DNA from 4 places in the Paraburkholderia sp. J69-1 genome. Region 4 is predicted to be linked to each of the others. Evidence: predicted binding sites of a transcription regulator. Region 4 holds the regulator's gene; each other region holds the start of a gene.
What was found. Region 4 encodes HrcA, which represses chaperone genes, less so after heat shock. Its sites were predicted from a motif close to TTAGCACTCNNNNNNNNNGAGTGCTAA; they were not measured.
Positions count from the first base shown of each region.

Region 1: a site for HrcA is predicted at 3,022-3,048, ahead of U5A67_RS01595 (co-chaperone GroES). Genes of this name have one in related genera too.
Region 2: a site for HrcA is predicted at 2,295-2,321, ahead of rpoH (RNA polymerase sigma factor RpoH). Genes of this name have one in related genera too.
Region 3: a site for HrcA is predicted at 2,783-2,809, ahead of groES (co-chaperone GroES). Genes of this name have one in related genera too.

Region 1 is NZ_CAJMZG010000001.1:345,601-352,927, forward strand. It holds gene U5A67_RS01585 (glycosyltransferase family 2 protein) at 1-546, shown strand, start outside; gene U5A67_RS01590 (HAD-IIIC family phosphatase) at 723-2,594, shown strand; gene U5A67_RS01595 (co-chaperone GroES) at 3,143-3,433, shown strand; gene groL (chaperonin GroEL) at 3,478-5,118, shown strand; gene U5A67_RS01605 (glycosyltransferase family 2 protein) at 5,239-6,192, opposite strand; gene U5A67_RS01610 (hydroxymethylpyrimidine/phosphomethylpyrimidine kinase) at 6,445-7,327, opposite strand, start outside.
Region 2 is NZ_CAJMZG010000001.1:29,583-36,909, reverse strand. It holds gene leuA (2-isopropylmalate synthase) at 1-1,226, shown strand, start outside; gene U5A67_RS00185 (nuclear transport factor 2 family protein) at 1,376-1,759, opposite strand; gene rpoH (RNA polymerase sigma factor RpoH) at 2,377-3,318, shown strand; gene cydP (cytochrome oxidase putative small subunit CydP) at 3,699-3,977, shown strand; gene U5A67_RS00170 (cytochrome ubiquinol oxidase subunit I) at 3,967-5,553, shown strand; gene cydB (cytochrome d ubiquinol oxidase subunit II) at 5,585-6,721, shown strand; gene nagE (N-acetylglucosamine-specific PTS transporter subunit IIBC) at 6,803-7,327, opposite strand, start outside.
Region 3 is NZ_CAJMZG010000024.1:110,799-118,125, reverse strand. It holds gene U5A67_RS33390 (SDR family oxidoreductase) at 1-421, opposite strand, end outside; gene groL (chaperonin GroEL) at 795-2,429, opposite strand; gene groES (co-chaperone GroES) at 2,463-2,753, opposite strand; gene U5A67_RS33375 (hypothetical protein) at 2,895-3,044, opposite strand; gene U5A67_RS33370 (LLM class flavin-dependent oxidoreductase) at 3,277-4,353, shown strand; gene U5A67_RS33365 (class II aldolase/adducin family protein) at 4,390-5,229, shown strand; gene U5A67_RS33360 (cysteine dioxygenase) at 5,229-5,837, shown strand; gene U5A67_RS33355 (rhodanese homology domain-containing protein) at 5,834-7,327, shown strand, end outside.
Region 4 is NZ_CAJMZG010000001.1:227,126-234,452, forward strand. It holds gene recN (DNA repair protein RecN) at 1-35, opposite strand, end outside; gene U5A67_RS01110 (NAD kinase) at 160-1,080, opposite strand; gene hrcA (heat-inducible transcriptional repressor HrcA) at 1,347-2,366, shown strand; gene hemH (ferrochelatase) at 2,581-3,648, shown strand; gene U5A67_RS01125 (RNA-binding S4 domain-containing protein) at 3,702-4,109, shown strand; gene U5A67_RS01130 (hypothetical protein) at 4,081-4,242, opposite strand; gene grpE (nucleotide exchange factor GrpE) at 4,616-5,176, shown strand; gene dnaK (molecular chaperone DnaK) at 5,521-7,327, shown strand, end outside.

The sequences.
Region 1 (7,327 bases), 120 kb from region 4:
GACGGAAACCAGCGCATGCCGGGAAACGCGATCCCCTACGACGGTCAGTCGATGCTCGATTTCATCCTGCTGGAGGGCGGCTATATTCAGACGTCGTCCATCATGATGTGGCGTCATCAGTATCCGCTCATCAGTTTCGATGGACTCTTGCGCAGACATCAGGATTGGGATTTTGCGATACACGCAGACATACTCGGATGCAAATTTATCTACGTGCACGATACACTTTCTGAGTATTCGCTGAATGGTGGCGGCTTGAGGATTTCCGAAGTGCCGGGCTATGAACCCAGTCTGGTATTTTTTAATAAATACAGAAGAATAATGTCGAAGCGGCACGCCTCTTCATTCATATTTGATGTGCTGATTTACAAGAGACTAAGTGTGATGTTGCGGTTCGGCATTGTCAGCAAGATTGTGCTTGGCGAAATCAATATGCCCGATAAGGGCTGGCTGCCTTTGTTCGTGAGATTGATCGTTGGCAGGGACGGGGTGCGTGTCATGAAGAAGCTGAGGCAAAAGATTCAGATTCGGGATTATTCCGCCTGAGTGCGACGGCGCGTCCCAGCCTGGATGTCGCTCGGGGAGTGTATGTCGGCGCACAGAGGATGGGCGGCCGCTCTGCTTTAATCGTTTTTGCATCGGCGAAAGACAGGTTTTGCGCAGACGCCGCAAGCGATCATAAAAGTGGTGCGTGACTGACACGGTCCGATTCTGGGGGTGAAATGCGTCAATTTGTTCGCGATCTGTTTTACGGCTCCGTTGCCGATAGACAGGTGAATTTGCCCCTGCCCCCGACGCCGCTGGCGAGCGGGCCGCTCAAGCTCAATATCCTTCTGCTTGGCACGTGCGCAGTCGACATGCTCGTCAAGCGCAGCGCTAATTCCGGGCACACCATACGGCATGTGCTGATGGGCTCGAAGCGCCATACGCTCGTGCCTGCCGCCGCACCGGACGACGACGTGGCCGTGGTCGGACTCACCTTGCGGCATATCCTGAGCGAGGTGACACAAACGCCGGAGCCCGAAGTCGACATGGTATTCGCCCGGCTTCGCACGGAGGAAGAAGCGCGCGTGCTTCTGGAGCGCACGGAGGCAATGCTCTCGCAGCAGGTCACGGAGATCGCCAATAAAATCCCGGCGATTCCCGTGCTTTTCCTGTCTTTTTTCGAACCTGGCTTCAATTACATGGGCGACGTGATCGATCCATTCGATCCCACTTCGCCGGCGTATCTCGTGCGCGAAATCAACCGCCTTTTGTCTCGTGCGGTGCGCAAAACCAATAACTGCTTCTTCCTTGATTCCAATGAGATTCTGAATTTCATTGGACGCCGCCACTTGCAGGACGACGTGCTGGCCAGTAGCACGCACGCTTCTTTCATCAACGATTGGGATTTCAAGCTTGACGCAAACCGGCTGAACGCACCGAAAGCGATCGGCAATATGCTCACCTATGAAGTCGCGGCGCGCGAATATACGCTTTTGCTGCTTTCCAGAATCGAAACCATCTACAAGGTCGCGAAGCAGCGAGATCCGGTCAAGCTGATTGTCGTCGACCTGGACGACACCATGTGGCGCGGTGTTGCCGCGGAAGGCGAAAGCATGGGCGTGGACCAGCGCATCGAAGGCTGGCCCGTCGGGCTCGCTGAAGCCTTGCTGTTCTTCAAGAAGCGGGGCGGTCTGTTGGCCATCTGCAGCAAGAATGACGAAGCACCAACCATTGAGCGGTTCAACGCAATCTGGCGCGGCGCGATCACATTGGATGATTTCGCCAGCGTACGTATTAACTGGCAGCCGAAATCGCAAAACATCCGCGAGATTCTCAAGGAAGTCAATTTGCTGCCGGCGAACTGCGTTTTTATCGACGACAACGATCGCGAATTGTCCGAGGTGAAAGCCGCAATTCCGGAAATACGCTGCCTTGGCGGTAATCACTATGACTGGAGGCGCATCGTTCTGCGTTCGTCTGAAACGCAGGTGCCTTTTGTGAGCGAAGAGTCTTCGCGGCGGACCGAGCTGGTGCGCGCCATCTCGCAGCGCGAGAGCCAAGCAGATGTGCAGAGCAGTGTTTCGCGCGAAGAGTGGCTTGCCTCGCTCAAACTGCGTCAGTCGTTTTTCCTGATCGAGAGTCCGCGATCCAAGTATTTCGATCGTGCCTTCGAACTGATCAACAAGACGAATCAGTTCAATACGACGGGCAAACGATGGGAAAAGTCGGAGTTCGAGGCTTTCCTGCGCCAAGGCGGGTATTGCGTCGTTTCGTCGTTGCGCGACAAACTGATCGACAACGGCATTATCTCAGTCTGTCTGATCAAAGGTAGCAGTATCGTTCAGGTGGTGTTGTCGTGCCGTGTATTTGGGTTGGGCGCGGAACTGGTAGTGGGTGCGGTTGCGACGCGCCTGGCGCTCAAGTCGCGTAGCGAGGTGACGGCCGAACTCATCGACACCGGCAGGAATGCGACCTGTCACGATTACTTCGAACGGATTGGTTTCGCGAAAACCAAGGATGGCTTGTACACGCGCACGGCAAATGAGCCGCCGCGCTACATCGAGATCGAAAACCTTGGAACGCCGGAGTTTCCGCCGGTCAAAATCTAGGAGACACTTTCGTTACAGATGCCAGGGCGAGGGTTTGATCGCTGTTCATTGCAGCGGTATCTCTTCGCTCAGGCACATCACCCTCACTAGCACATTCGCTGCGGTCTCTAGCGCCGACGACCTGACTTCCGCGTGGTCCATCCTCAACGATCGAGCCCTAATATCGATCGATCTCAGGAATTTCCCCAGGTTTTTTTCCTTCCGATTACGCGGCGAGTGTGATTACGTCGTCGCGCTGGCCATGAAATCACGCCATTTTTTTCTGGTCGTGGCCTGTATTAGTGATGTAACTCCCTGTTTTTAAAAGAAAAATGAAAAGATTGCGTGCGCCTAGGTGCTCGCCGGCCGGCCGTCGGAAGGCTCGTTCTGGGTATTCACATTTTCCTCGCTCCCCCGTTCTTGAATTTGTCACTACGCGTCCATATAATTAGCACTCACCACATGAGAGTGCTAACAACGCTCGGTGTACAAACATCTCTGGCTGGCAGCTTCGCCAACCAGGTTTTCTTGAGTCTCTTCAAGTCCCAATCAAGAGAGAGGATCTATCCATGAACCTTCGTCCTTTGCATGATCGCGTGATCGTTAAGCGCCTGGATCAAGAAACCAAGACCGCTTCGGGCATCGTGATCCCGGACGCAGCGGCAGAAAAGCCGGATCAAGGTGAAGTCCTGGCCACGGGCCCGGGCAAGCGTGACGACAAGGGCTCCCTGATCGCACTCGACGTCAAGGTCGGCGATCGCGTCCTGTTCGGCAAGTACGCTGGCCAGACCGTCAAGGTCGATGGCAGCGAACTGCTCGTGATGCGCGAAGAAGACATCATGGCCGTGGTGCAGAAGTAAGTTCAGCCCACCGCACATTCATCAAGAATTCAAGGAGTTAGAAGATGGCAGCTAAAGACGTCGTGTTCGGCGATTCCGCCCGTTCCAAGATGGTTGAAGGCGTGAACATTCTCGCCAACGCAGTGAAGGTCACGCTGGGTCCGAAGGGCCGCAACGTGGTCCTCGAGCGCTCGTTCGGCGGCCCGACGGTCACCAAGGACGGTGTCTCGGTCGCGAAGGAAATCGAGCTGAAAGACAAGCTCCAGAACATGGGCGCGCAAATGGTCAAGGAAGTCGCTTCCAAGACCAGCGACAACGCAGGCGACGGCACGACGACGGCAACCGTCCTCGCGCAATCGATCGTTCGCGAAGGCATGAAGTACGTCGCATCGGGCATGAACCCGATGGACCTGAAGCGCGGCATCGACAAGGCAGTTGCTTCGGCAATCGAAGAACTGCGCAAGCTGAGCAAGCCCTGCACGACCAACAAGGAAATCGCGCAAGTCGGCTCGATCTCGGCGAACAGCGATTCGTCGATCGGCGACCGTATCGCTGAAGCGATGGACAAGGTCGGCAAGGAAGGCGTCATCACCGTTGAAGACGGCAAGTCGCTGCAAGACGAACTCGAAGTCGTCGAAGGTATGCAGTTCGACCGCGGCTACCTGTCGCCGTACTTCATCAACAACCCGGACAAGCAAGTCGCCGTTCTGGACAACCCGTTTGTCCTGCTGTTCGACAAGAAGATCTCGAACATCCGCGATCTGCTGCCGATCCTGGAACAAGTCGCGAAGGCTGGCCGTCCGCTGCTGATCATCGCTGAAGACGTCGAAGGCGAAGCCCTGGCTACGCTGGTCGTCAACAACATCCGTGGCATCCTGAAGACGGTTGCTGTCAAGGCTCCGGGCTTCGGCGACCGCCGCAAGGCCATGCTGGAAGACATCGCGATCCTGACCGGCGGTCAAGTCGTCGCGGAAGAAACCGGCCTGACGCTCGAAAAGGCAACGCTGAACGAACTCGGTCAAGCGAAGCGCATCGAAGTGGGCAAGGAAAACACGACGATCATCGACGGTGCAGGCGAAGCCGCAAGCATCGAAGCGCGCGTCAAGCAAATCCGCACGCAGATCGAAGAAGCGACGTCGGACTACGACCGTGAAAAGCTGCAAGAGCGCGTTGCCAAGCTGGCAGGCGGCGTTGCAGTGATCAAGGTTGGCGCTGCGACCGAAGTCGAAATGAAGGAAAAGAAGGCACGCGTGGAAGACGCGCTGCACGCAACCCGCGCTGCCGTTGAAGAAGGCATCGTCCCGGGCGGCGGCGTGGCACTGATCCGTGCTCGCGTTGCTGTGACGGGCCTGAAGGGCGCCAACGCAGACCAGGACGCAGGTATCAAGATCGTCCTGCGCGCAATGGAAGAGCCGCTGCGCCAGATCGTCACCAACGGTGGCGAAGAAGCGTCGGTCGTCGTGGCAGCAGTTGCTCAGGGTTCGGGCAACTACGGCTACAACGCAGCGACGGGCGAGTACGTCGACATGGTCGAAGCAGGCGTGGTCGACCCGACGAAGGTGACGCGCACGGCACTGCAAAACGCAGCTTCGGTCGCTGGCCTGCTCCTGACGACGGACGCAGCCGTGGTTGAAGTCGCGAAGGAAGATGCACCGATGCCCGGCGGCATGCCCGGCGGCATGGGCGGCATGGGCATGGACATGTAATTGCGGTTTTAATCGCGATTACGTTGAAATGCAGAGGGATGCTGAAAGGCGTCCCTCAAGAAAAAACCCGCAGCGATGCGGGTTTTTTTATGCACGCGCGAAAATGCGGGTCTGGGTTTTTCAGCTTTCTTCGCGGCTGCCGTTGCCGTAGCGCCGGCGAATTACATAGAGCGGTCTGCGCTTGGACTCCAGATAAATCCGGCCGATATATTCGCCGATCACGCCGATGCCGATCATCTGCACGCCGCTGAAAAACAGCAGCGACACGAAGATCGACGCATAGCCTGGCACGTCGATGCCGCGCACCATTGTGCGGATCACAAGATAAGCCGCGTAGAGAAATGCGCTCACGGCCACCAGCAGGCCGAAATACGTCCACATGCGCAAGGGCACGGTGCTGAAGCTCGTGATGCCTTCGAGCGCAAAATTCCACAACTTCCAGCCGGAAAATTTCGTCGTGCCGGCCACGCGCGCGTGGCGCACGTAGGTGACTTCGGCGGTACGAAAACCGACCCACGCGAACAAGCCCTTCATGAATCGGCGCGATTCCGGCAGCGCGTTCAGCGTATCGACCACTTCGCGCGTCATCAGGCGAAAATCGCCGACGTTCTCGGGAATCTTCACATCGGCCAGTTTGTTGTGCAGGCGATAGAAACCGCCGGCCGACTGGCGCTTCATGTAGCTGTCCGAGCTGCGGTCCGCGCGCTTGGCGAGCACGACGTCGAAACCTTCGCGCCATTTGCTCACCAGCTGGGCGATGACTTCGGGCGGGTCTTGCAGATCGGCGTCGAAGGGAACGACGATATCGCCGCGTGCTTCGACGAGACCGGCCGACAGCGCGGCTTCCTTGCCAAAGTTGCGCGAGAGATCGATCGCGCGCACGCGCGCGTCGATTTGAGTGGCGTTCACGAGCAGCGGCAGCGTGCGGTCCTTGCTGCCGTCGTTGACGCAGACGATTTCGAAGTCGACCGTGTCGATGGCTTCGAGCGCGGGAATGACCTGCGCGAAGAAGACCGGGATCGAGTCTTCCTCGTTGTAGAACGGTACGACCAGCGACAGAAGTGTGCGGGACATGGGGTAGCGGTGTATTGGGGTGCGCCCGTGGCCGCGAGTGGCCCTTGCGTGCTACCGCGCGGTCTCGCGGATTATCGCAATCTATCGCGCGGGGCTAGCGCGAGTGTGGCTTTGGCGCGGCGCGGGCGGCGTTATGTTTATCTGGAGGGCGGGAGTATAGCGCCAGTAATTCTTTGTAATGATCCGCGCTGCCCCCGCGCAACACGTGAGGCGTGGGCTTGACGCCCGCGCCTCGTTCGCCCAGTGCCGCAATCAGTGTCGCGCTTCGCCGCCTGGCGGGGTCTTGCCAGCATCGCCTGCATCGTCGCCGGAGGCGTCGTCCGCATCCTCGTCGTCGTTGCTGCGTGCCCAGAAGAAGCGGTCGGGCATCCACGCGCCCATGCCGGGGCGGAACGCGCTCTGCACGGCCTGATAGAGATATTCCTGCGCCTCGCGCACCGCTTCGGGCGGTTCCTGACCGTTCGCGAGCAGCGCGGCGATTGCGGAGCCGAGCGTGTCGGTGACGCCGAGCATCGGCTGGTTGGTGCGGTCCCAGAGATCCTGGCGTACCTGGCCTTCCTCGCTGTAGAGCGTGTTCACCAGACGATGCGAACCCGTCTCCAGCGCCAGAATGTATTCGCAGCCGGTCGCGAGCAGTTGCGAGATCGCGGCGTCGATGCCCGGCGGCTCTGAGTCGCCGTCGGGTTGCGCGAGCGCTAGCAGCACGGAGACATCGGCGACCAGCAGGGTGGTTTGCGGCACCAGCAGATCGGTGACGGTTTCGCGCAGTTCATCGGCGGCCAGCACGTGTTCGTCGTCGAGCGTGAAGTCGGGCGCGAGCACGAGCGGCACTTCGTCGTAATCGGCGACGACTTCGGCGATCGCGCTGACCACTTCCGCGCGCGCGCCGGCGCCGACCTTGAAGGCCGCCACGGGCATGTCTTCGAGCAGCATGCGCGCCTGGCTGGCGACGGTCTCGGGATCGAGGCCGGTGACTTCGTCACAGCCTGCCGAGTCGCGCACGGTGTAGCCCGTGAGCACGCTGACGCCGTGGCAGCCCATGCTCGCGAGCGTGAGCAAGTCGGCTTGCAGGCCGCTGCCGCCGGTCGGATCGGTAAGGCCGAAGGTAAGGACGATGGGAGGGGTGTCGCCGGGC
Region 2 (7,327 bases), 200 kb from region 4:
GCCAGTCGCAGGATCAGGTGAAGGCGCTCGCCGTCGAAGGTACGCGCATCATCCGCGAATTCGCCGACAAAAACCCGCAAACGCACTGGATTTACCAGTATTCGCCCGAAACGTTCAGCATGACCGAGCTGACCTTCGCCCGCGAAGTCTGCGATGCGGTCGCGCAGCAGTGGCGTCCGACGCGCGATCACAAGATGATCGTCAATCTCCCGGCGACCGTCGAAGCGGCCATGCCCAACGTCTACGCCGACCAGATCGAATGGATGGACCGCAATCTCGCGTATCGCGACAGCATCGTGCTCTCCGTGCATCCGCATAACGATCGCGGCACCGCCGTGGCCGCAGCCGAAATGGCCTTGCTCGCGGGCGCGGATCGCATCGAAGGCTGCCTGTTCGGCAACGGCGAGCGCACCGGCAATGTCGACATCGTCACGCTCGCGATGAATCTCTACACGCAGGGCATCGACCCGGGCCTCGATTTTTCGGATATCGATTCGGTGCGCCGCATGGTCGAGCGCTGCAATCAGCTTCCCGTGCATCCGCGTCATCCGTATGCGGGCGACCTCGTGTTCACGGCGTTTTCGGGCTCGCATCAGGACGCGATCCGCAAGGGTTTTGCCGTGCAGCAGCCGGATGCCGTGTGGGAAGTGCCCTATCTGCCGATCGATCCGGCCGATCTCGGCCGCAGCTACGATGCGGTGATCCGCGTGAACAGCCAGTCGGGCAAGGGCGGCGCGACGTATCTGCTCGAACGCGGCATGGGCTTCACGCCGCCGCGCCGCGTGCAGATCGAGTTCAGCCACGCCGTGCAGAAGGTCACCGATACCTCCGGCGAAGAAATCACCGGCGAGGCGATCTGCGCGCTGTTCGCGAGCGAGTACTTCGAAACCGAAGGTCCGGCGGTTCATGCGGGTGCGGGACGTGTGCGCTTCGAGGGTCGCGATGTGGCGACGCCCACCGCCGCGCAGATCGACGAAACGCACGCACAGGCCGTGGCGACCGCGATTGCCGCAGCGGCCGGCGAAAGTATCGAGATCACGTCGTATGAAACCGCGCGCACGGCGCAAGGCGGCACCGCGGTGTTCGTGGGCGCCCGCGTGGGCGGCCAGACGCTGCGTCACGGCGTAGGGGTCGCGGACGACGCGGCGCATGCCGTCGCCGCCGCCATCGTCAGCGCGGTCAATCGCGCGGCGTGGCAGGACATCGACCGCCGCGTCGCGGCTTGAGCCTGATCCTGATCGACGGATTTAGCCAGTTTTAGAAGCAGTATCAGCAGTCAGGAAGGCGGCGCCGTTGAGCGCCAGCGGCATAACGGGCCGCTGGCGTGCGCCCGATCCACTTAACGTGCGGAATCGGCGAGTGGACTTACCGGTCGTCACTCGAGAGCACAACGCGTCGCCTGCCACGCGAGCAGACGCCAGTGGCCATCCTCCTGGGTCTGGATCGCGGTATAGGCAATCGGATAAAGCAGCGCGCCATTGTTGGCTTCCATCTCGATGAGCGCGCGGCCCGAGATCAGACAGGTCTCGGTGCCCACCGGCAGCACGTCCTGCGACTGGATCTCGATCTGGCGATAGCGGCGGCGCCCCGCCGTAATCGCGTCGATAAACTGCTGCTTGGTTTCGCGCTTGCCGTTCGTATGCACGAAGGTCGCGCTATCGGAAAGAAGCTGGTCCAGCGACGAGCCGTCGCCATCCACCATCGCGCGGAACCGCTCGCGCTCCAGTCCGCGAATCGCATCGATTACTTTCGCCGCCATTGCTCGAGCCCCTTGCGTGCGAGCCAGCCTGACTCCGCCTACTCACACCTAAGATTTACCCCACGCGCCTGGCTGAAATTTATACCAGGATTTCGCGCATGGATACTTGCGATCAAAGGCAGCGCCCTTATATAAGTGGGCAAGCGCACACGCGCTACGTGAATGCGCGCTCCAATGCCGCAGCCGAGCACTTTCAGATAATTCCGATGTCTATTGATCGTGCTCAGGAATCACAATGCCTGCCCTTCTTCTGACCCGCTTAAACGCCGTTTAAGACCAGATTAAGAACTGCTCGCTACGATAAGAATCGTGGCAAACATTATTCCGAAGCAGCGCTATTCCAGCCCTTTTTCTCCTCCGTTTCCGGTGTGGAAGCGGTCCAGTTCTAGAGTCTTTCTTCGGCCCGCCGATGTGCGCGGACCCGTCCGGGCCGCAGGCCCCGTGCAGCTTGCCTGCCAGCGTTTCGCTGAAATCTATTGATACAAGTTTTCGATAGCATCAGTGGAACCATGAAGCCCCTACAGACTCCAAGTAATTAGCACTCACTGATTCAGAGTGCTAACATCCACCGTGGAGTCGCTGTCTGACTTTTGCAAGATTCCTGAGGAGTTCGCTACGTGAGCAACGCAATGACCATGACCCTTCCGAATATGCTTAGCCCGTCGTCGGCCAAGGCCGGGGGTTCGGGTGTACTGGCGCTCGCGAACGCTTCCATGCTGCCCGGCCAGCTGGGCAACATCGACGCCTACATTCAGGCCGTGAACCGGATCCCGATGTTGACGCCGCAAGAGGAGCGCCAGTTCGCGACCGAGTTCCGCGAGCAAAACAATCTTGAAGGCGCGCGCCGCCTGGTGCTTTCGCACCTGCGTCTCGTCGTCTCGATTGCGCGCAATTATCTCGGCTACGGCCTGCCGCACGCCGACCTGATCCAGGAAGGCAACATCGGCCTGATGAAGGCCGTGAAGCGCTTCGACCCGGAGCAGAACGTTCGACTCGTGTCGTACGCCATGCACTGGATCAAGGCCGAAATCCATGAATACATCCTGCGCAACTGGCGCATGGTGAAGGTCGCCACGACCAAGGCGCAGCGCAAGCTGTTCTTCAACCTGCGTAGCCACAAGCAGGGCCTGCAGTCGTTCACGCCGGAAGAGATCGAAGGCCTCGCGCAGGAACTGAACGTCAAGCGCGAAGAAGTCGTCGAGATGGAAACGCGTCTGTCGGGTGCCGACATCGCGCTGGAAGGCCAGAACGACGACGGCGAAGAATCCTTCGCGCCGATCGCCTGGCTGGCCGATTCGCACAACGAGCCGAGCGCCGTGCTCGCCGCCCGTTCGCGCGACCGTCTGCAGTCGGACGGCATCGCCAGCGCACTGGAAGCGCTCGATGCGCGCAGCCGCCGCATTATCGAAGCGCGCTGGCTGAACGTCGAAGACGACGGTTCGGGCGGCTCGACGCTGCACGAACTGGCCGACGAATTCGGCGTGTCGGCCGAGCGTATCCGCCAGATCGAGGCAAGCGCGATGAAGAAGATGCGCACGGCACTGGCCGAATATGCCTGATCGACAACGGCGCGGGTCTTAAGACTCACCTCCCGCGCCAGGCTTCGCCACATACAAGCCCCGCTCACTGCGAGCGGGGCTTTTTCTTTTTGCGCGCACGGACAACGCGACGTACAACTTCGCGCCGTCGTTTTGCGTTCCCTCATAAGATATTTTCGAGATGATGCCGCCCTATCCAAGGAAGGCAGCGGTAAAGGTGTCGCGCAGTTTTGCATTCGACCCTGTCAATCTGACCTATAACATCTGCACGCAATGCCTTAGCAGTCCGTAGTAGTTAGCAAACGAATCATCGATAAAAAAGGGAGAAGCGAGCGTTCGCGACGCTGACAACCAGCGCCGGCGCTCCGGAAACAGGACACAGGAAGGAGCCATCCGTCGCCATGCTTTCCACTTCCGGCCAGTCCCGCCGTATGCCCACGGAGTTGGGCGCGCGCGTGCTTCGTTGGGCGCGCGGCCCGACCTTCGCGCGCGACATCGTGCTCGTCCTGATCTTCAAGCTCGCGCTGCTGATGGCGCTGAAGTACGCATTCTTCAATCATCCGCAAGCCGAAAACATGTCGATGCGGCCCGCGGAAGTCGCACAGGCGATTCTTTCCGTGCCCGTGCCGCCCGAGTCGACTCCGCCGCAAGCGCACCAGGGGGACCACCATGCCCATTAGCGAAACTGTAGATCTCTCGCGCCTGCAGTTCGGCGTCACGGCGCTCTATCACTTCCTGTTCGTCCCGCTCACGCTGGGTCTTTCGTGGCTGCTCGTGATCATGGAATCGGTCTACGTGATGACCGGCAAGCAGATCTACAAGGACATGACGCAGTTCTGGGGCAAGCTCTTCGCGATCAACTTCGTGATGGGCGTCACCACCGGCCTGACGATGGAGTTCCAGTTCGGCACCAACTGGTCGTACTACTCGCATTACGTCGGCGATATTTTCGGCGTGCCGCTCGCGGTGGAAGGTCTGGCCGCGTTCTTCCTCGAATCGACGTTCGTCGGCCTGTTCTTCTTCGGCTGGAACCGCATGACGAAGGGCGGCCATCTGATCACCACGTTCTTTGTCGCGCTGGGCTCGAACCTTTCCGCGCTGTGGATTCTGATCGCCAACGGCTGGATGCAGAACCCGGTGGGAGCTTCGTTTAACTACGAAACCATGCGCATGGAACTCACCAGTCTGTTCCAGGTGATCTTCAATCCGGTCGCGCAGGTGAAGTTCGTGCATACGGTGTCGGCCGGTTATGTGACGGCGTCGATGTTCGTGCTGGGCATTTCCTCCTGGTATCTGCTGCGCCGCCGCGATACCGAATTCGCGTTACGCTCGTTTGCCATCGCCGCGGGTTTCGGACTGGCATCGACGCTCTGCGTGATCGTGCTCGGCGACGAATCGGGTTACCGCACCGGCGAAGTGCAGCAGATCAAGCTCGCCGCGATCGAGGCCGAATGGGACACTGCTCCGGCGCCCGCGCCCTTCACGCTGTTCGGCATCCCTAACCAGAAGGAACAGCGCACCGACTACGCGATCCGCATTCCGTATCTCATGGGCATCATTGCGACGCGCTCGATCGACGAACCGGTGATCGGTCTGCGCGATCTGATGGGCCGCGCCGAAGTGCGTATCCAGAACGGCATGCTCGCCTACGCCGCGCTGCAAAAGATGAAAGACGGCAGCGCCGATAACGACACCCGCGCCGTGTTCGAAGCGCACAAGGCCGACCTCGGCTACGGCCTGCTCGTGAAGCAGTTCGCGCCGAATGTCGTCGATGCCACGCCCGAGCAGATCAAGACGGCCGCGAATCACTCGATTCCGCCGGTCGCGCCGGTGTTCTGGTCGTTCCGCGTGATGGTCGGTCTGGGCATGCTGCTCCTGCTGACCTTCGTGCTGGCGTTCTGGTTCTGCGCGCAGCGCTCGCTGCTGCAGGACAACCGGCGCTGGTTCCTGCGCTGGGTCGTCTGGGCGATTCCGCTGCCGTGGCTCGCCGCCGAGTTCGGCTGGGTGGTCGCGGAAATGGGCCGCCAGCCGTGGACCATCGCCGAGGTGCTGCCGACGCATCTTTCCGCCTCGAGCCTCGCGCCCGGCGATGTGTGGCTGAGCCTCGCGGGCTTCGTGGTGTTCTACACGGCGCTATTCGTCATCGAGATCACGCTGATGTTCAAGTACGCGCGCCTCGGGCCGTCCGCGCTGCATACGGGCCGTTATTTCCACGAGCGCACCGCCACGGTGACGAGCGACAACCGCGTCGCCTGACCCACGCCATCGCCCTTTAAGGAACCACACCATGGACTACGCAACGCTCAAAGTGATCTGGTGGGTGCTGATCGGCGTGCTGTTGATCGGCTTCTCGCTCACCGACGGCTTCGACATGGGCGCGGCCGTGCTGCTGCCCTTCATCGGCAAAACGGATTCGGAGCGCCGCATCGTCATCAACACGGTGGGCGCGACCTGGGAAGGCAATCAGGTCTGGCTGATCACCGCGGGCGGCGCGATGTTCGCGGCCTGGCCGCTCGTGTATGCGGCGTCGTTTTCGGGCTTTTACTTCGCGATGCTGCTCGTGCTGTTCGCGCTGTTTTTCCGGCCCGTGGGCTTCGACTATCGCGGCAAGCGCGACAACCCGAAATGGCGCGGCGCGTGGGACTGGGCGCTGTTTATCGGCGGCTTCGTGCCGGCGCTGGTGTTTGGCGTGGCGTTCGGCAACCTGCTGCAAGGCGTGCCGTTCCAGTACGACAGCGACCTGCGCGTGACCTACTACGGCAGCTTCTGGGCGCTGCTCAATCCGTTCGCGCTGATCTGCGGGCTCGTGAGTCTCACCATGCTCACCGCACACGGCGCGGCGTTCGTGAAGATGAAAAGCGACGGCATCGTGGCCGCGCGCGCGTCGAAGGCGCTGCGCATCACGGCGGGCATCGCGGTACTGCTATTTATCGTGGCGGGCGCGCTGGTGGCGACGCTGATCGGCGGCTTCGTGATCACCAATCCTGCGCCCTACGATTCGGTCGCCAATCCGCTATTGAAGAGCGTGGAGCCCGGCACGGGATTGTGGATCAGCAACTATGTGCAGTATCCGTGGATGGCCATCGCGCCGATCCTCGGCATTCTGGGCGGCGTGATCGCCTTCGCGGTGGCCGGTTCGCGGCTGGAGAAAACCGCGTTCCTGGGCACTTCGCTGCTGATCATCGGCGTGATTCTGACGGCGGGATTCTCGATGTTTCCATTCATCATGCCGTCGTCGCTCGATCCGCGTTCGAGCCTGACGGTGTGGGATGCCACATCGAGCAAGACGACGCTGGAAATCATGCTGGTCGCCGTGATCATCTTCCTGCCGATCGTGCTCGCTTATACGACCTGGGCGTATCGCATCATGCGCGGCAAGGTGACGGTCGAGGCGATCGAGGACAAGCGCAATTCGCTGTACTGATTTCCGAATCCATCGCGGAGACAAAAAAACCGGCGCCAGGCGCCGGTTTTTTCATGAGCTTGCAGAACGTCAAGCCGATCTTTAAGCCGATTGCAGCGAGAGCGCCTGAGCGTAGCGCGACGCCGCGCTGCCCACGACGATGTGCAGCGTATCCGCCGACACCCACACCACATCCAGCGCACCGAGCCGCGCACGATCGACCGCGGAAGGATCGCGCACGATCACGCGCAGACGCGTCGACGCCACGGCATCGAGCGACACGATGTTCGCCGCGCCGCCCAGCACCGCGAGCCAGCGCGAGGGATCGGGATCGAGCGGACCGGCATCGGCCGCCGCAGCTTCGGCCGCCGCGACAACCGGTGCTGCCTTCACGGCGCTGGCCACAGGCGCGGCCGACGCAGCGACCGCAGCCGCAGGACGCCCACTCGCAATCTCACGACGAATCTCATCGGCGATGATGTCCGCTTCCGGCCCGATGATGACCTGCACGCTTTCGCCGCCGCGCTTGAGCACGCCACGCGCGCCAATCGCCTTGAGCGCCGGTTCGGAAACATGCGCCGGGTCCACCACGTTCAGACGCAGACGCGTCGTGCACGCATCGACCAC
Region 3 (7,327 bases), on a different contig from region 4:
CGGCTGATTTGGATACCGCGTACGGCAGTGAAGACCCACAACCGGTTTCGCCGGCTATGCTGCCAATGTTGACGATGGCACTGCCGGGACGCCTTCTGAGGTAAGGTGCAGCGGCCCGACAGCAATGAAACGTCCCTTTCACATTGACTGCGATGAGCGCGTCCCAAATGTCGCTGGAAATGGCATCCATATCCTCAAAGCGAAGCTGTCGGGTAGTGCCGGCATTGTTGATCAGATAGTCAATCCCATCAAAAGCGTCAGCAACAGCGAGTGTCATCGCTTGCACGTCAGATTCTTCTGCGACATCCGCTTTCAGCGCGATGGCCCGGCCACCGCTCCCGGAAATCGATTCCCTGGTCGCCAGCGCCTCGTGTTCGCTTTGTGAAGAGATAATCGCCACGGCCGCGCCTCGATTTGCCAGCGCTACGCCGTCGACACACAGTACCAGGGCGTTGGTCGGTGGACTGGACCCCGAGCGCCGATTCGATCATTCAGAAGGTGGCCCGGCTATGCAAAGTTATTTCTGGGACGGAACACTAGTTTTCACTGACTTTGCTGCGTTAGCAATTCCGCCTGTTCCGATTTCGCTCAAGCACAACCGACGCCCCTTGAATCCCATCTGAGTCAGCGCATCGAGGGCAAACCTCGAGCGTTCATCACCTCGACGACCTCGCACATTTCCACGGCAACATGGAGATAGATCGGCGTGGGGCCGTTACCAGCGCACGCGCTAGACCTCGGCGACACCGGTCAACCGAGGCGTGCGCCGCGTTCTGCTACCGCTGCGGCAGCGCTCAGAATCCAAGCTCCGGGCCGCCGGGTCCGCCAACTGGCGCGCCCTGGGCCGCGGCCTTCGGCGGCTCATAGACCGTCGCATCGGTCGTCAGCAGCAACCCTGCTACCGAAGCCGCATTCTGCAGGGCCGTGCGCGTCACCTTGGTCGGATCTAGCACGCCCTTTTCCACCAGGTCGCCGTATTGCCCCGTCGCCGCGTCGTAGCCGAAGTTACCCGCTCCTTCCGAGACCTTTGCTGCCACCACGCTCGCCTCTTCGCCCGCATTGGTCACGATCTGGCGCAGCGGTTCTTCCAGTGCGCGTAGCACGATCTTCACGCCGGCCGTCTGGTCTGCGTTGGCGCCCTTCAGATCGAGAATCGCCTGGCGCACGCGGATCAGCGCGACGCCGCCGCCCGGCACAATGCCCTCTTCCACAGCCGCGCGCGTTGCGTGCAACGCATCGTCGACGCGATCTTTCTTCTCCTTTACCTCGATTTCGGTCGCTCCGCCCACCTTGATGACGGCCACGCCGCCAGCCAGCTTGGCTACGCGCTCCTGCAACTTTTCGCGGTCGTAATCGGAGGTCGCTTCCTCGATCTGCAGACGAATCTGCTTCACGCGCGCCTGGATGGCGACTGCCTCCCCAGCACCGTCGATCACTGTGGTGTTCTCTTTGCCCACTTCAATACGCTTGGCCTGGCCCAGTTCTGCGAGCGTGGCCTTTTCGAGCGTGAGGCCGGTTTCTTCGGCGATAACCTGTCCGCCCGTGAGAATCGCAATATCTTCGAGCAGCGCCTTGCGGCGATCACCAAAGCCCGGCGCCTTCACCGCCACTGTCTTGAGCACGCCGCGAATATTGTTGACGACGAGTGTCGCAAGCGCCTCGCCCTCGATATCCTCTGCGATCAAAAGCAGCGGACGCCCCGCCTTGGCCACCTGCTCCAGCACCGGCAGCAGATCGCGGATATTCGAGATCTTCTTGTCGAACAGCAGGATGAACGGATTGTCGAGTTCTGCAATCTGCTTGTCCTGATTGTTGATGAAGTACGGCGATAGATAGCCGCGGTCGAACTGCAGCCCTTCCACGACGTCGAGTTCGTCGGCGAGCGACTTGCCGTCTTCAACGGTGATCACGCCTTCCTTGCCCACGCGATCGATCGCCTCAGCAATACGCTGGCCGATCGATTCTTCGCCATTTGCGGAGATGGTCGCGACCTGGGCGATTTCCTTGCTCGTGGTGGTGGGTTTGCTGATCTTTTTCAGTTCCTCGATGGCGATCGTGACCGCCTTGTCAATGCCGCGCTTCAGATCAAGCGGATTCAAACCTGCCGCCACATATTTCTGTCCCTCGCGCACGATCGCCTGAGCGAGTACCGTTGCGGTGGTCGTTCCGTCACCAGCGGCGTCGCTGGTTTTCGAGGCCACTTCCTTGACGATCTGCGCGCCGATGTTTTGCAGCTTGTCGGCAAGCTCCACTTCCTTCGCCACCGACACGCCGTCCTTAGTCACAACAGGCGCGCCGAAGCTACGCTCGAGCACGACGTTGCGGCCCTTGGGACCGAGCGTGACTTTGACGGCGTCGGCGAGAATATTCACACCTTCGATCAGTTTCGTGCGGGCGATATCGCCAAATACAATGTCTTTGGATGCCATGATGGTTTTCTCTTTCAGGCGTTCAAGCGGGATTTATTGATTCACGACAGCGACGATATCCTCTTCGCGCAGCACCAGCAGTTCGTTGCCATCGACTTTCACGGTCTGGCCAGCATATTTTCCGAACAGCACGCGGTCGCCGATATTCAGGTCGGTGGCGATGCGGCGGCCATCGTTGTCGCGGCGGCCCGGCCCCACGGCGATCACTTCGCCCTGGTCCGGTTTTTCAGCGGCGCTATCGGGAATCACGATTCCCGATGCGGTGCGGGTCTCCTGGTCGAGGCGTTTGACGATCACGCGATCGTGCAATGGGCGCAGGCTCATGGCGTCTTCCTTGGCATATTGGGTAATGACTGGCACTCGCCTCATGCAAGTGCTGATGAAAAGCCGAGTATAGAAAGATGTTTCTGTGTGCTCCAATAACGGATTGGCACAACGATATGATCGAACTTATGGCATTCGATATCAGTGTTCCGAGCTGATTTCGCCGCTTATGTCCGACTTGATATTCGAGACCCAGGCGGCAGCGCGGCGGCGGATACGCTGGACATTGGCACGTCGTCGGGCAGACGGCAGATCGCGGCGCTGTCTGGCATCCAGCCAGCGGGCGGCCATTCACGCGTCCGGAGAGGATCGGTCGCGCTCGCAAGCATGTCTGGATGCCCGGCAAATCGCCCCCACCACATCACGCGACGTCATCACGATCGAATTGACAATAACGCAGATACGCCGCGATCCTGCCCGCCACATGATGCCAATAAGGAATATTTATATTCAATCAATATTTAAAGTTCGCATGAACAAATGCTAGGCTGCGCCCCATAGCGATCTATTAACAGGAGCCATCATGAGCATCGAATTCATCGGGATGATCCAGCAGCGCAAGGTGTCGGAGACCCACCAGGCGACGGGCCCCGCCATCGACATCGATTACGTTCGCGATTTCGCCCAGACGCACGAACGCGCGGGTTTCGATCGCATCCTGGTGCCGCATAGCTCGAGCAGCCCCGATGCCGCGCTCACGATCGCGTACGCCGCAAGCGTCACCTCGCGCGTACATTTCATGCTCGCGCATCGTCCCGGTTTCGTGGCCCCCACGCTGGCCGCGCGTCAGCTAGCCACGCTCGATCACTTTTCCGGTGGCCGCCTGGCGGTGCATTTCATCTCAGGCGGCAGCGATGTAGACCAGCGCCGCGACGGCGATTTCCTGAGCCACGACGAACGCTACGCGCGCACCGACGAATACCTCCAGGTGCTCAAGCGCGTCTGGACCGAAGACAAGCCATTCGACCACGAAGGCCGCTTTTATCGCTTCGAGCAGGCGTTCTCGGAAGTCAAGCCGCGGCAGCAGCCGCATGTGCCGATCTATTTCGGCGGTGCATCGCCGGCGGCGCTCCCGGTTGCCGGCAAGCATGCCGACGTGTACGCGCTGTGGGGCGAATCGAAACAGGGCGTGGCCGACCTGATCGCCCGCGTGCGCGCCGAAGCCGCGAAACACGGCCGCGAGTTGCGATTCTCCGTCTCGTTCCGGCCGATCCTCGCCGATACCGAAAAAGCCGCGTGGGAGCGCGCGGAGCACATCCTCAACGAGACGCGCCGCCTGCGCGCGGCCCAAGGTCTCGTCAAGGGCGGCCCGCTCGAAAGCGAAGGGGCGCGTCGCCTGCTGGGCGCAGCCGGTGACGGCGTGCGTGCGGACGACCGTTTGTGGACCGCGGTGGCGAAGGAGATCGGCGGCCGATCGAATTCGACCGCGCTGGTGGGTACGCCGGAACAGGTCGCACAGACGCTTGCCGAATATCATGCGATTGGTGTCACCACGTTCCTGATTCGCGGTTTCGATCCGCTGGAAGATGCAGTCGACTACGGCCGCATGCTGATTCCCGCCACGCGCGAACTCACTGGCGACGTGCGAGCCGCCGCCTGAACGCTGCAAAAAACGCCCCCGAAAACAAGGAACGACATGAGCGCGATCCTCACCCATTCCCGCAGCAATCAAGCCAGCGACGCCGCACCGGCGGACTTCCGGCACGCCCCTATCCGCAAGTTCTGGTTCGACGACGACGCAGAACCCGCGCGCACGGTCGCCGAAGAACGGCGTCATCGCCAGGCTCGCCTGGCCGGCGCGTTCCGGCTGTTCGCGCGCTTCGGCTTCGATCAGGGTTTGGCGGGCCACATCACGGCGCGCGACCCCGAATGGCACGATCACTTCTGGGTCAACCCGCTCGGCCTGCATTTCGGCCGCATCCGCGTGTCCGATCTGCTGCTGGTGAACCGCCACGGCGAGATCGTCGTGGGCGAAGGCCCCGTAAATCAGGCTGCTTTCGCGATCCACGCGGCGATTCACGAAGCGCGTCCCGATGTTGTTGCCGCCGCGCACACGCATTCGCTTTACGGCAAGGCGTGGTCTACGCTAGGCCGCACGCTCGATCCGCTCACCCAGGATGCCTGCTCGTTCTACGAGGATCATGCGCTGTTCGACGACTTTCGCGGCGTGGTGCTGGACACCGACGAAGGCGCTCGCATTGCGCATGCGCTCGGCAAGCGCAAGGCGGTCATTCTGAAGAACCACGGCATCCTCACAGCGGGGCCAAGTGTCGAAGCCGCGGCATGGTGGTACATCGCGCTGGACAACGCCTGCCATGCGCAACTGCTGGCCGAAGCTGCTGGCAAGCCCCAGCCCATCGAGCATCCCACCGCCACGCTCACGCATGACCAGGTGGGCCGACCGGGCAGCGCGCGCCATGCATTTGACAGCCTTTACGCAGGCCTCGTCGAGCGCGAACGGGAGTTGCTCGACTGATGGCGCTCCACAAACTGCGCCGCTTCGTCGGCACCATTGCGGAACTGGTCGATCGGCCGTCGCGCGGATTTTCGCAGGAATCCGAACTGATTGCGCGCGGCCTCGATGCACTGCGCGAACTCGTAAGCGAGGACGACTGGCTGCCCGACGCCTACGCCGTGCCCTCGCGCGAGCGCTATCAGCAATATCTGCTGCACGCCGACGCGCGCCAGCGCTTCTCCGTAGTCAGTTTCGTCTGGGGGCCGGGGCAACAGACGCCGGTGCACGATCATACGGTCTGGGGCCTCATTGGCGTACTGCGCGGCGCGGAATATGCCCAGCCTTATGTGCGCGGCGCCGACGGCGTGCTGCACCCACACGGCCCCGAAACGCGCCTCGGACGTGGCGCGGTGGAAGCGGTCTCGCCCACCATCGGCGACATCCATCGTGTGCGCAACGCGTACGACGACCAGGTGTCGATCAGCGTCCACGTCTATGGCGGCAACATCGGCGCGATCCAGCGCTCGACCTACCCCGCCAATGGCGCGCCGAAGCCCTTTATTTCCGGCTATTCGAACGACGTCCTCCCGAATCTCTGGGATCTCAGCAAGGAATCCATCGCCTCATGAAGTCATTTCCCACGCGCTCGTATCAGGACGTGCGCGACGCCCTGCTCGCCCGCCGCGAAATCGCCCTGCTCGACGTACGCGAAGAAGATACGCACGCGCAAAGCCATCCGCTGTTCGCGGCCAATCTGCCGCTCGCGAAGATCGAACTCGATGCCTGGACGAAGCTGCCGCGCCGCGATGTGCCCATCGTGCTGCTCGACGACGGCGAAGGTTTTGCCGCGCGCGCGGCGCTCAAATTCGATGCACTCGGCTATACCGACGTCGCGTTGCTCGGAGGCGGCCTGGCGGGCTGGGTTCGCGCGGGCGGCGAAGTGTTCCGCGACGTCAATGTGCCAAGCAAGGCCTTCGGCGAATACGTCGAAGCCGAGCGCCACACGCCATCACTGAGCGCCGAGGAAGTGCAGGCGCTGCTGACGGGCGACGCGCCCGTGGTCGTGCTCGACGCGCGTCGTTTCGACGAATATCAGACCATGAACATTCCCGGCAGCGTCAGCGTTCCGGGGGCGGAGCTGGCATTGCGCGCCCGCGCGCTCGCGCCAGACCCGGCTACGCGCGTGATCGTCAACTGCGCGGGCCGCACGCGCAGCATCATCGGCACGCAGTCGCTCGTCAATGCGGGGTTGCCGAATCCGGTGGCGGCGCTGCGTAATGGCACGATCGGCTGGACGCTCGCCGGGCAGACGCTGGAGCATGGCGCGGCGCGCCAGTTCGACGCCGAAGCCGGCCGCGATCCGGCCACGCTCGCACAGTCACGCGAAGCGGCGCGCGCGCTCGCCGATCGCGCGGGCGTGCGGCGCACCACCCTCGACGAGGCCGCGCGCTGGGCCGCCGAACAGGCGAAGGCCGCCACGCGCACCACTTATCGCTTCGATGTTCGCACGCCCGCCGAGTACGAGCGCGCGCATCCGCCCGGTTTTCAGGGCGCGCAGGGTGGGCAACTGGTGCAGGAAACGGAGATGTTCGCGCCGGTGCGAGGCGCGCGTGTGGTGCTGTTCGATGACGATGGCGTGCGTGCCAACATGACGGCGTCGTGGCTTGCGCAGATGAATATCGAAGTCTATGTGGTCGATTCGGCGAATACCGATGCGCTCAGCGAAACAGGCCCGTGGCGTGCACCCAAACCATCGCCGCAAACCATCGCCTCAATCACGCCCGAAGCGCTCGCCGCACGCCTCGAGCAGCCCGATCACGGCACCGTGGTACTCGATTTCACGTCGAGCGCAAATCATGTGAAGGCGCATATCCCCGGCGCGTGGTGGACGTTGCGCTCGCATCTCGCGCCGGGCTTCGACGATCTGCGCGCGCTGCCGGATGCGAAGCGCTACGTGGCGGTCTGCATGACGAACGCGCTCGCACCGTTTGCCGCGCCCGAAATCGCCGCGCTCACCGGCAAGCCAGTCGAAGTGCTCGACGGCGGCACCGCCGCTTGGCAGCGCGCCGGCTTGCCCGTCGAAAGCGGCGACGCGCAACTTGCCTCGCCGCGCATCGAC
Region 4 (7,327 bases):
ATCACGAAGTCGCGAATCGAGAGATGACGGAGCATGGCGTCTTGAATCTGGCGGATGGCGATGGCGCCGGTTCGATGTTCTGGTTGATCGCGGCTGCGCGCACGGTTCGCCGTCATACGCACTACGGCCCGGCGCGCGATCCGCGAATCGGGGAGTGCGTCAGTCCTGCGGCTCGCTCGACAGATTCTGCAGTGCGGGCGGCTCGTTCCAGTGCAGTTTCTGACGCAGCGTCCGGTAATAGCTGTAGCCGACCGGATGCAGGAAGGGCACGGTATGGCGCGAGCGGCGCACTTCGATCACGTCGTTGAGTTCGACGGCCGTGAACGACTGCATGTCGAAGTTCACGTTGACGTCGCGGCCCGCGACGATCTGGATGCTCACCTTGCAGTCGTCGGGCAGCACGATCGGGCGGTTCGAGAGCGCATGCGGCGCGATCGGCACGAGCACGATGCCTTGCAGTTGCGGATGCAGGATCGGCCCCTGCGACGACAGCGCATAGGCCGTCGAGCCCGTGGGCGTGGCGACGATCAGGCCGTCCGAGCGCTGGTTGTACATGAAACGGCCGTCCACGTGCACGCGCAGTTCCGCCATGCCCGAAAAGCCGCTGCGGTTCACGACCACGTCGTTGAAGGCGAGCGCGTGGTAGATCGGGTCGCCGTCACGCATGATGCGCGATTCGAGCAGCGAACGCTCCTCGCGCTCGAAGCTGCCCGCGAGCAGTTGCGGCACGACTTCCTGCATGTCGGAGAACGGGATGTCGGTGATAAAGCCCAGCCGCCCGTGGTTGATGCCGATCAGCGGCGTGCGGTAGGGCGCGAGCTGGCGGCCGATGCCGAGCATCGTGCCGTCGCCGCCGAGCACCACGGCGACATCCGCGCGCGCGCCGATTTCGGCGATCTGCAACGCGGGATAGCCTGCGACGCCGATCTCCTGGGCGGTCTGTGCTTCGAACACAACTTCGAAGCCGCGCTGCGAGATGGTCTGGGCGAGCGCCGTCAGCGGCTCGCCGATGCCTTGCGTATTGCTGCGCCCAACGAGCGCAACCGTTTTGAACTGGCTCTGGATCTTCTGGATCTGCATGCCGGCATTACACCATAGTCAGTGCATGAAAAGAACCTGGGAACCGCGCTCCCGCCCAACCGGGGCGGGCCAGCGGCTGATTTTCAGGCGCGCTGCGCATAAGGCGGTGACACGGCGTTGACATCCGCATGACCCGCGGATGACGGCGAAGCGCACCGCATCGCTCCTGCAAAAGCCTGCGCGCGCCCCATCCGGCGGCGCCTTGCACGTGAGGGCGTGCACCCCCGACTCGCCGCCAACCCGGCATTAGGCTAGAATTTTCAGTCATGCTAGATCCCCGCGCACAAACCCTCCTCAAAACGCTGATCGAGCGATATATCGCCGAAGGTCAGCCGGTTGGCTCGCGCACGCTGTCGCGATTCTCCGGCCTCGAACTGAGCCCGGCGACGATCCGCAACGTGATGTCGGACCTGGAGGAGCTGGGACTCGTTTCCAGCCCGCACACCTCGGCCGGGCGCGTGCCTACGCCGCGCGGCTATCGTCTGTTCGTCGACACCATGCTCACCGTCGAGCCCTCGGCCGACGAAGACGCCCTCACGCGCGCGGTCAAGACCACGCTGCGCCCCGGCGAGCCGCAGAAGGTGGTGGCGGCGGCAGCCAGCGTGCTGTCGAACCTTTCGCAGTTCGCGGGCGTGGTGCTCACGCCGCGCCGCAGCCACGTGTTCAAGCAGATCGAGTTCATGCGCCTGTCGGACAAGCGCATCTTGCTGATCATCGTCACGCCCGAAGGCGACGTGCAGAACCGCATCATGGCGACGCAGCGCGACTTCACGCCTTCCGAGCTGATCGAAGCTTCGAATTACATCAACGCGCATTTCGCGGGTCTCTCCTTCGACGATGTGCGCCGCCGCCTGCGCGAGGAAATCGACGCCCTGCGCGGCGACATGACCACCCTCATGCACGCGGCCGTGACCGCCAGTACCGAGGACACCGATACCGGCGAGACCGTGCTGATCTCCGGCGAGCGCAACCTGCTCGAAGTGGCCGATCTTTCGTCGGACATGGCGCGCCTGCGCAAGCTGTTCGACGTGTTCGACCAGAAAACCAGCCTGCTGCAACTGCTGGACGTGTCCAGCCACGCGCAAGGCGTGCAGATCTTCATCGGCGGCGAATCTCAACTCGTGCCGATCGAGGAAATGAGCGTGGTGACCGCGCCGTACGAAGTCAACGGCAAGATCGTCGGCACGCTGGGCGTGATCGGGCCGACGCGCATGGCCTACAACCGCGTGATTCCGATTGTGGATATCACCGCGCGGCTGCTTTCGCTCACGCTTAGCCAGAACTGACATACCCGCGCTCCTGTCGCTTCCCGGTTTGCCGTCGCGTTTCCCCTCACCGCCTGCCAGCATGATCGCCCGAAGCGGCGCGCCGCGCCATTGGCCGAATGGCCAGCGTGCGGGTTCGCGCCGCAAGCGCGCTCAGTTGGCCATCGGCGTGGCCGCTATAATGCGCACTTGTGCAACCGTTGCCGCGCCCCGCGCGTGGCGTCTCTGATCGCCTATGCGTTTCGACCTGGAGCGGCCCCTGCAGTCCGCTGTTGCGCATCGTGTCGCGGTGCTGCTGATCAATCTGGGCACGCCAGACGCGCCCACGCCGCGCGCCGTGCGCCGCTATCTCGCGCAGTTTCTGTCCGATCCGCGCGTGGTCGAGATTCCTGCGCCCATCTGGCAGGTGATCCTGCGCGCGCTGATTCTGCCGCTGCGCGGCCGTTCGTCGGCGAAGAAATATGCGGCGGTCTGGACGCCCGAAGGCTCGCCGCTGCGCGTGCACACGCAAAAGCAGACCGACGGCCTGCGCCATCTGTTGCACATCAACGATTACACCGTGCTCGTCGATTACGCGATGCGCTACGGCACGCCCGACATCCCCGCGATGCTCAATCAGCTCAAGCTCGCGGGCGCCGAGCGCATCCTGCTCGTGCCGATGTATCCGCAGTATTCGGCGTCGACCACGGCCACCGCTTTCGACGCCGCTTTTGCTGCACTGCGGCGTATGCGCAACCAGCCGGAAATCCGCACGGTGCGTGCGTATCACGACCATCCGGCCTATATCGGCGCGCTGGCGGCTCAGGTGCAGCAGTACTGGCAGGCGCATGGCCGGCCCGATTTCGCGTCCGGCGACCGCCTCGTGCTCAGCTTCCATGGCGTGCCGAGCCGCACGCTCGATCTCGGCGATCCGTATCACGACCAATGCCAGCAGACCGCTTCGCTGCTCATGCATGCGCTGGGTCTCTCGACGGTCGAATGCCGCGTGACGTTCCAGTCGCGCTTCGGCAAGGCGCAATGGCTGCAGCCCTACACGGCGCCCACGCTCAAGGAATTGGGGCAGGGCGGCGTGCGTCGCGCCGATGTGTTTTGTCCCGGTTTTACGGCCGATTGCCTCGAAACCATCGAGGAAATCGGCATGGAAGTGCGCGACGAATTCCTGCACGGCGGCGGCAAGGAATTCCATCGGATTCCGTGCCTGAACAACTCGCCCGCGTGGATTTCAGCGCTGGGAGAGATCGTTGCGCAGAACCTGCAAGGCTGGCCGGTGCAGGCGCCGGCGCATGCGGGCGCGGTGGCCTGATCGAGTCGCAAGACACCGGGTCCAGCACGAGGATTGTCAGCAGAGCGTCACGTATGAACTACAAGATTTCCACCGAACCCGGCGCGCGTCTGCGCATCGACAAATGGCTGTGGGCGGCGCGCTTTTTCAAGACACGCTCGCTGGCGACGGACGCCGTCGGCAAGGGCCATGTGCGCATTGGCGGCGAAGCCGTGAAGGCGTCGAAGGACGTGCGCGTGGGGGATCGTGTCGAAATCGAGATCGATCACGTGCGATGGGAAGTGGATGTGCTGGGAATCTGCGACGTCCGCGGCCCGGCGAGCATCGCGCAGTCGCTTTATGCGGAAACAGAGGAAGGCCGCACGAGGCGCGCGGCCGAACAGGAGAGGCGCAGGATCTTTCGCGAGCCGGCCTCCGCGTTGCACGGCAGGCCGACCAAGCGCGACCGGCGCACTATCGACAAACTTTCGCGTGAGGATTGAAGAGCGCTTCCATGGTGGCGTGCGCGCTCCCGTATTCCGTGGTGTTGTCGTTCACGGCGCCGGACATGCAGATGGTGGTGGTTCCGGCGATGAGTACCAGAGCGACCACCGAGATGGCAAAGGTCAGTTTCACGGTACTCCCCAAGGGATCGCTGCAAAACGGCCAGTCAGATGGCCCGTTGTGGTGCGTGCGGACCGGTTCGGTGGGGTGCTGAAAGCTCCGGGTAAACACCCTTGGAGCAGCACCTGTTCCTGAGTGTAGGTCAGCCGCGCGGCGCACTCAATCCGATTTTTTCCGCGCTGCAGTAATGGTTGTAACGGGCAGTTTCGGCGCTTTGATGTTTGTCTAAAAAAGCGCTGGGAAGCCCTTGAAACAGGCGATCCGGCACCCATGTGCTGTCGCAATGTACGAAGCATCTGTCGCGCTGGCGCAACGTGCCGCGGGCAGCAGGTCCAGATGGTCCGCGCTTCGTTCCCTTTTTTACTATTCAACGACGTTCAGCGACATGGAAAACACGCAAGAGAACCCGACGAGCCAGAACCCCACGCCCGCGGACGAGGCGTCGCAAGCCGCTGCCGCCGCCCAGCAGGAAGGCGCAGCGCCGGCAGCCGAAGGCGCGGACGCCGCGCTGGCCGAAGCGCAGGCAAAGATCGCCGAGCTGCAGGACGCGTTCATGCGCGCCAAGGCCGAGACGGAAAACGTCCGCCGCCGCGCCCAGGAAGACGTCAGCAAGGCGCACAAGTTCGCGATCGAAAGCTTCGCGGAACACCTGCTGCCGGTGGTCGACAGCCTCGAAGCCGCGCTCGCGCACGGCTCGGATGACCTCGCCAAGGTCAACGAAGGCGTCGAACTCACGCTCAAGCAACTGAGCGGCGCGCTGGAGAAGGGCAAGGTCGTTGCGATCAACCCGGTTGGCGAGAAGTTCGATCCGCACCGCCATCAGGCGATTTCGATGGTGCCGTCGGAACAGGACGCCAACACGGTCGTTTCGGTCCTGCAAAAGGGCTACGTGATCGCCGAGCGCGTGCTGCGTCCGGCGCTGGTCACGGTTTCCCAGCCGAAGTAAGCAGGCAGATAAGCAGAAACGCGCAGCACCCTCAATAAAGGGCCCGGTTCGGTCGATAACTGCCGTAACCGGTCGCCCGACCAGCGCTTCGAATTTCGCCTGAAAAATCGCTGCCAACGGCCTTTATGAAAGGCATTCGAAAGCGAAGGGTGGCGCATTTTCCCGAACATCGCGAAAATGCCTCCCCGATTGAAAAAAAACAACGAACGCATAGCCCAAAGCTCTTGAAAACGCCGTCTCGGCACTTATTTGGGCAGCAGTTCTGAATTTATTGAGGCGTTCACGCCAGCCACAAGATGAGCGGCGGTACGCAACAGCGGATCAAAATTGGAGAATTGAGAAAAATGGGCAAAATCATCGGTATCGACCTCGGCACCACGAACTCGTGCGTGGCGCTGATGGAAGGCAATCAGGTCAAGGTGATCGAGAACTCGGAAGGCGCTCGCACGACGCCGTCGATCATCGCCTACATGGACGACAACGAAGTGCTGGTCGGCGCGCCGGCCAAGCGTCAATCGGTCACGAACCCGCGCAACACGCTGTACGCCGTCAAGCGCCTGATCGGCCGCCGCTTCGACGAAAAGGAAGTGCAGAAGGACATCAACCTGATGCCCTACCAGATCGTCAAGCACGACAACGGCGACGCATGGGTTGCAGCACACGGCCAGAACCTCGCACCGTCGCAGGTGTCGGCTGAAGTTCTGCGCAAGATGAAGAAGACCGCTGAAGACTACCTCGGCGAGCCGGTCACGGAAGCCGTGATCACGGTTCCCGCGTACTTCAACGATAGCCAGCGTCAAGCCACCAAGGACGCAGGCCGCATCGCCGGCCTGGAAGTCAAGCGCATCATCAACGAGCCGACCGCAGCCGCACTGGCATTCGGTCTGGACAAGGCTGAAAAGGGCGACCGCAAGATCGCCGTGTTCGACCTGGGCGGCGGCACGTTCGACATCTCGATCATCGAAATCGCAGATGTGGACGGCGAAATGCAGTTCGAAGTGCTCTCGACCAACGGCGACACGTTCCTCGGCGGCGAAGACTTCGACCAGCGCATCATCGATTACATCATCGGCGAATTCAAGAAAGAGCAGGGCGTCGACCTCTCGAAGGACGTGCTCGCGCTGCAACGCCTGAAGGAAGCCGCTGAAAAGGCCAAGATCGAACTGTCGTCGGGCCAGCAGACCGAAATCAACCTGCCGTACATCACGGCAGACGCATCGGGTCCGAAGCACTTGAACCTGAAGATCACGCGCGCCAAGCTGGAAGCGCTGGTCGAAGACCTGATCGAGCGCACCATCGAGCCGGCTCGCGTCGCGATCAAGGACGCAGGCGTGAAGGTGAGCGACATCGACGACGTGATTCTCGTCGGCGGCCAGACGCGTATGCCGAAGGTGCAGGAGAAGGTCAAGGAGTTCTTCGGCAAGGACCCGCGCCGTGACGTGAACCCGGACGAAGCCGTCGCCGTTGGCGCCGCGATTCAAGGCCAGGTTCTGTCGGGCGACCGCAAGGACGTGCTGCTGCTCGACGTCACCCCGCTCTCGCTCGGTATCGAGACGCTCGGCGGCGTGATGACGAAGATGATCAACAAGAACACCACGATCCCGACCAAGCACGCTCAGGTCTACTCGACGGCTGACGACAGCCAGTCGGCCGTGACGATCAAGGTGTTCCAGGGCGAACGCGAAATGGCAGCGGGCAACAAGCTGCTGGGCGAGTTCAACCTCGAAGGCATCCCGCCCGCACCGCGCGGCGTGCCGCAGATCGAAGTGAGCTTCGACATCGACGCGAACGGCATTCTGCACGTCGGCGCGAAGGACAAGGCGACCGGCAAGGAAAACCGCATCACGATCAAGGCGAACTCGGGTCTGTCCGAAGCCGAAATCGAGAAGATGGTGAAGGACGCCGAAGCGAACGCGGAAGAAGATCACCGTCTGCGTGAGCTGGCCGACGCGCGCAACCAGGGCGACGCGCTGGTTCACAGCACGAAGAAGGCCGTGGCCGAGTACGGCGACAAGATCGACGCGTCCGAAAAGGACAAGATCGAAGCCGCGCTGAAGGACCTCGAAGACACGCTGAAGGATTCGTCGGCTGACAAGGCGACGATCGACGCGAAGGTCGAAACGCTGTCCACGGCTTCGCAGAAGCTCGGCG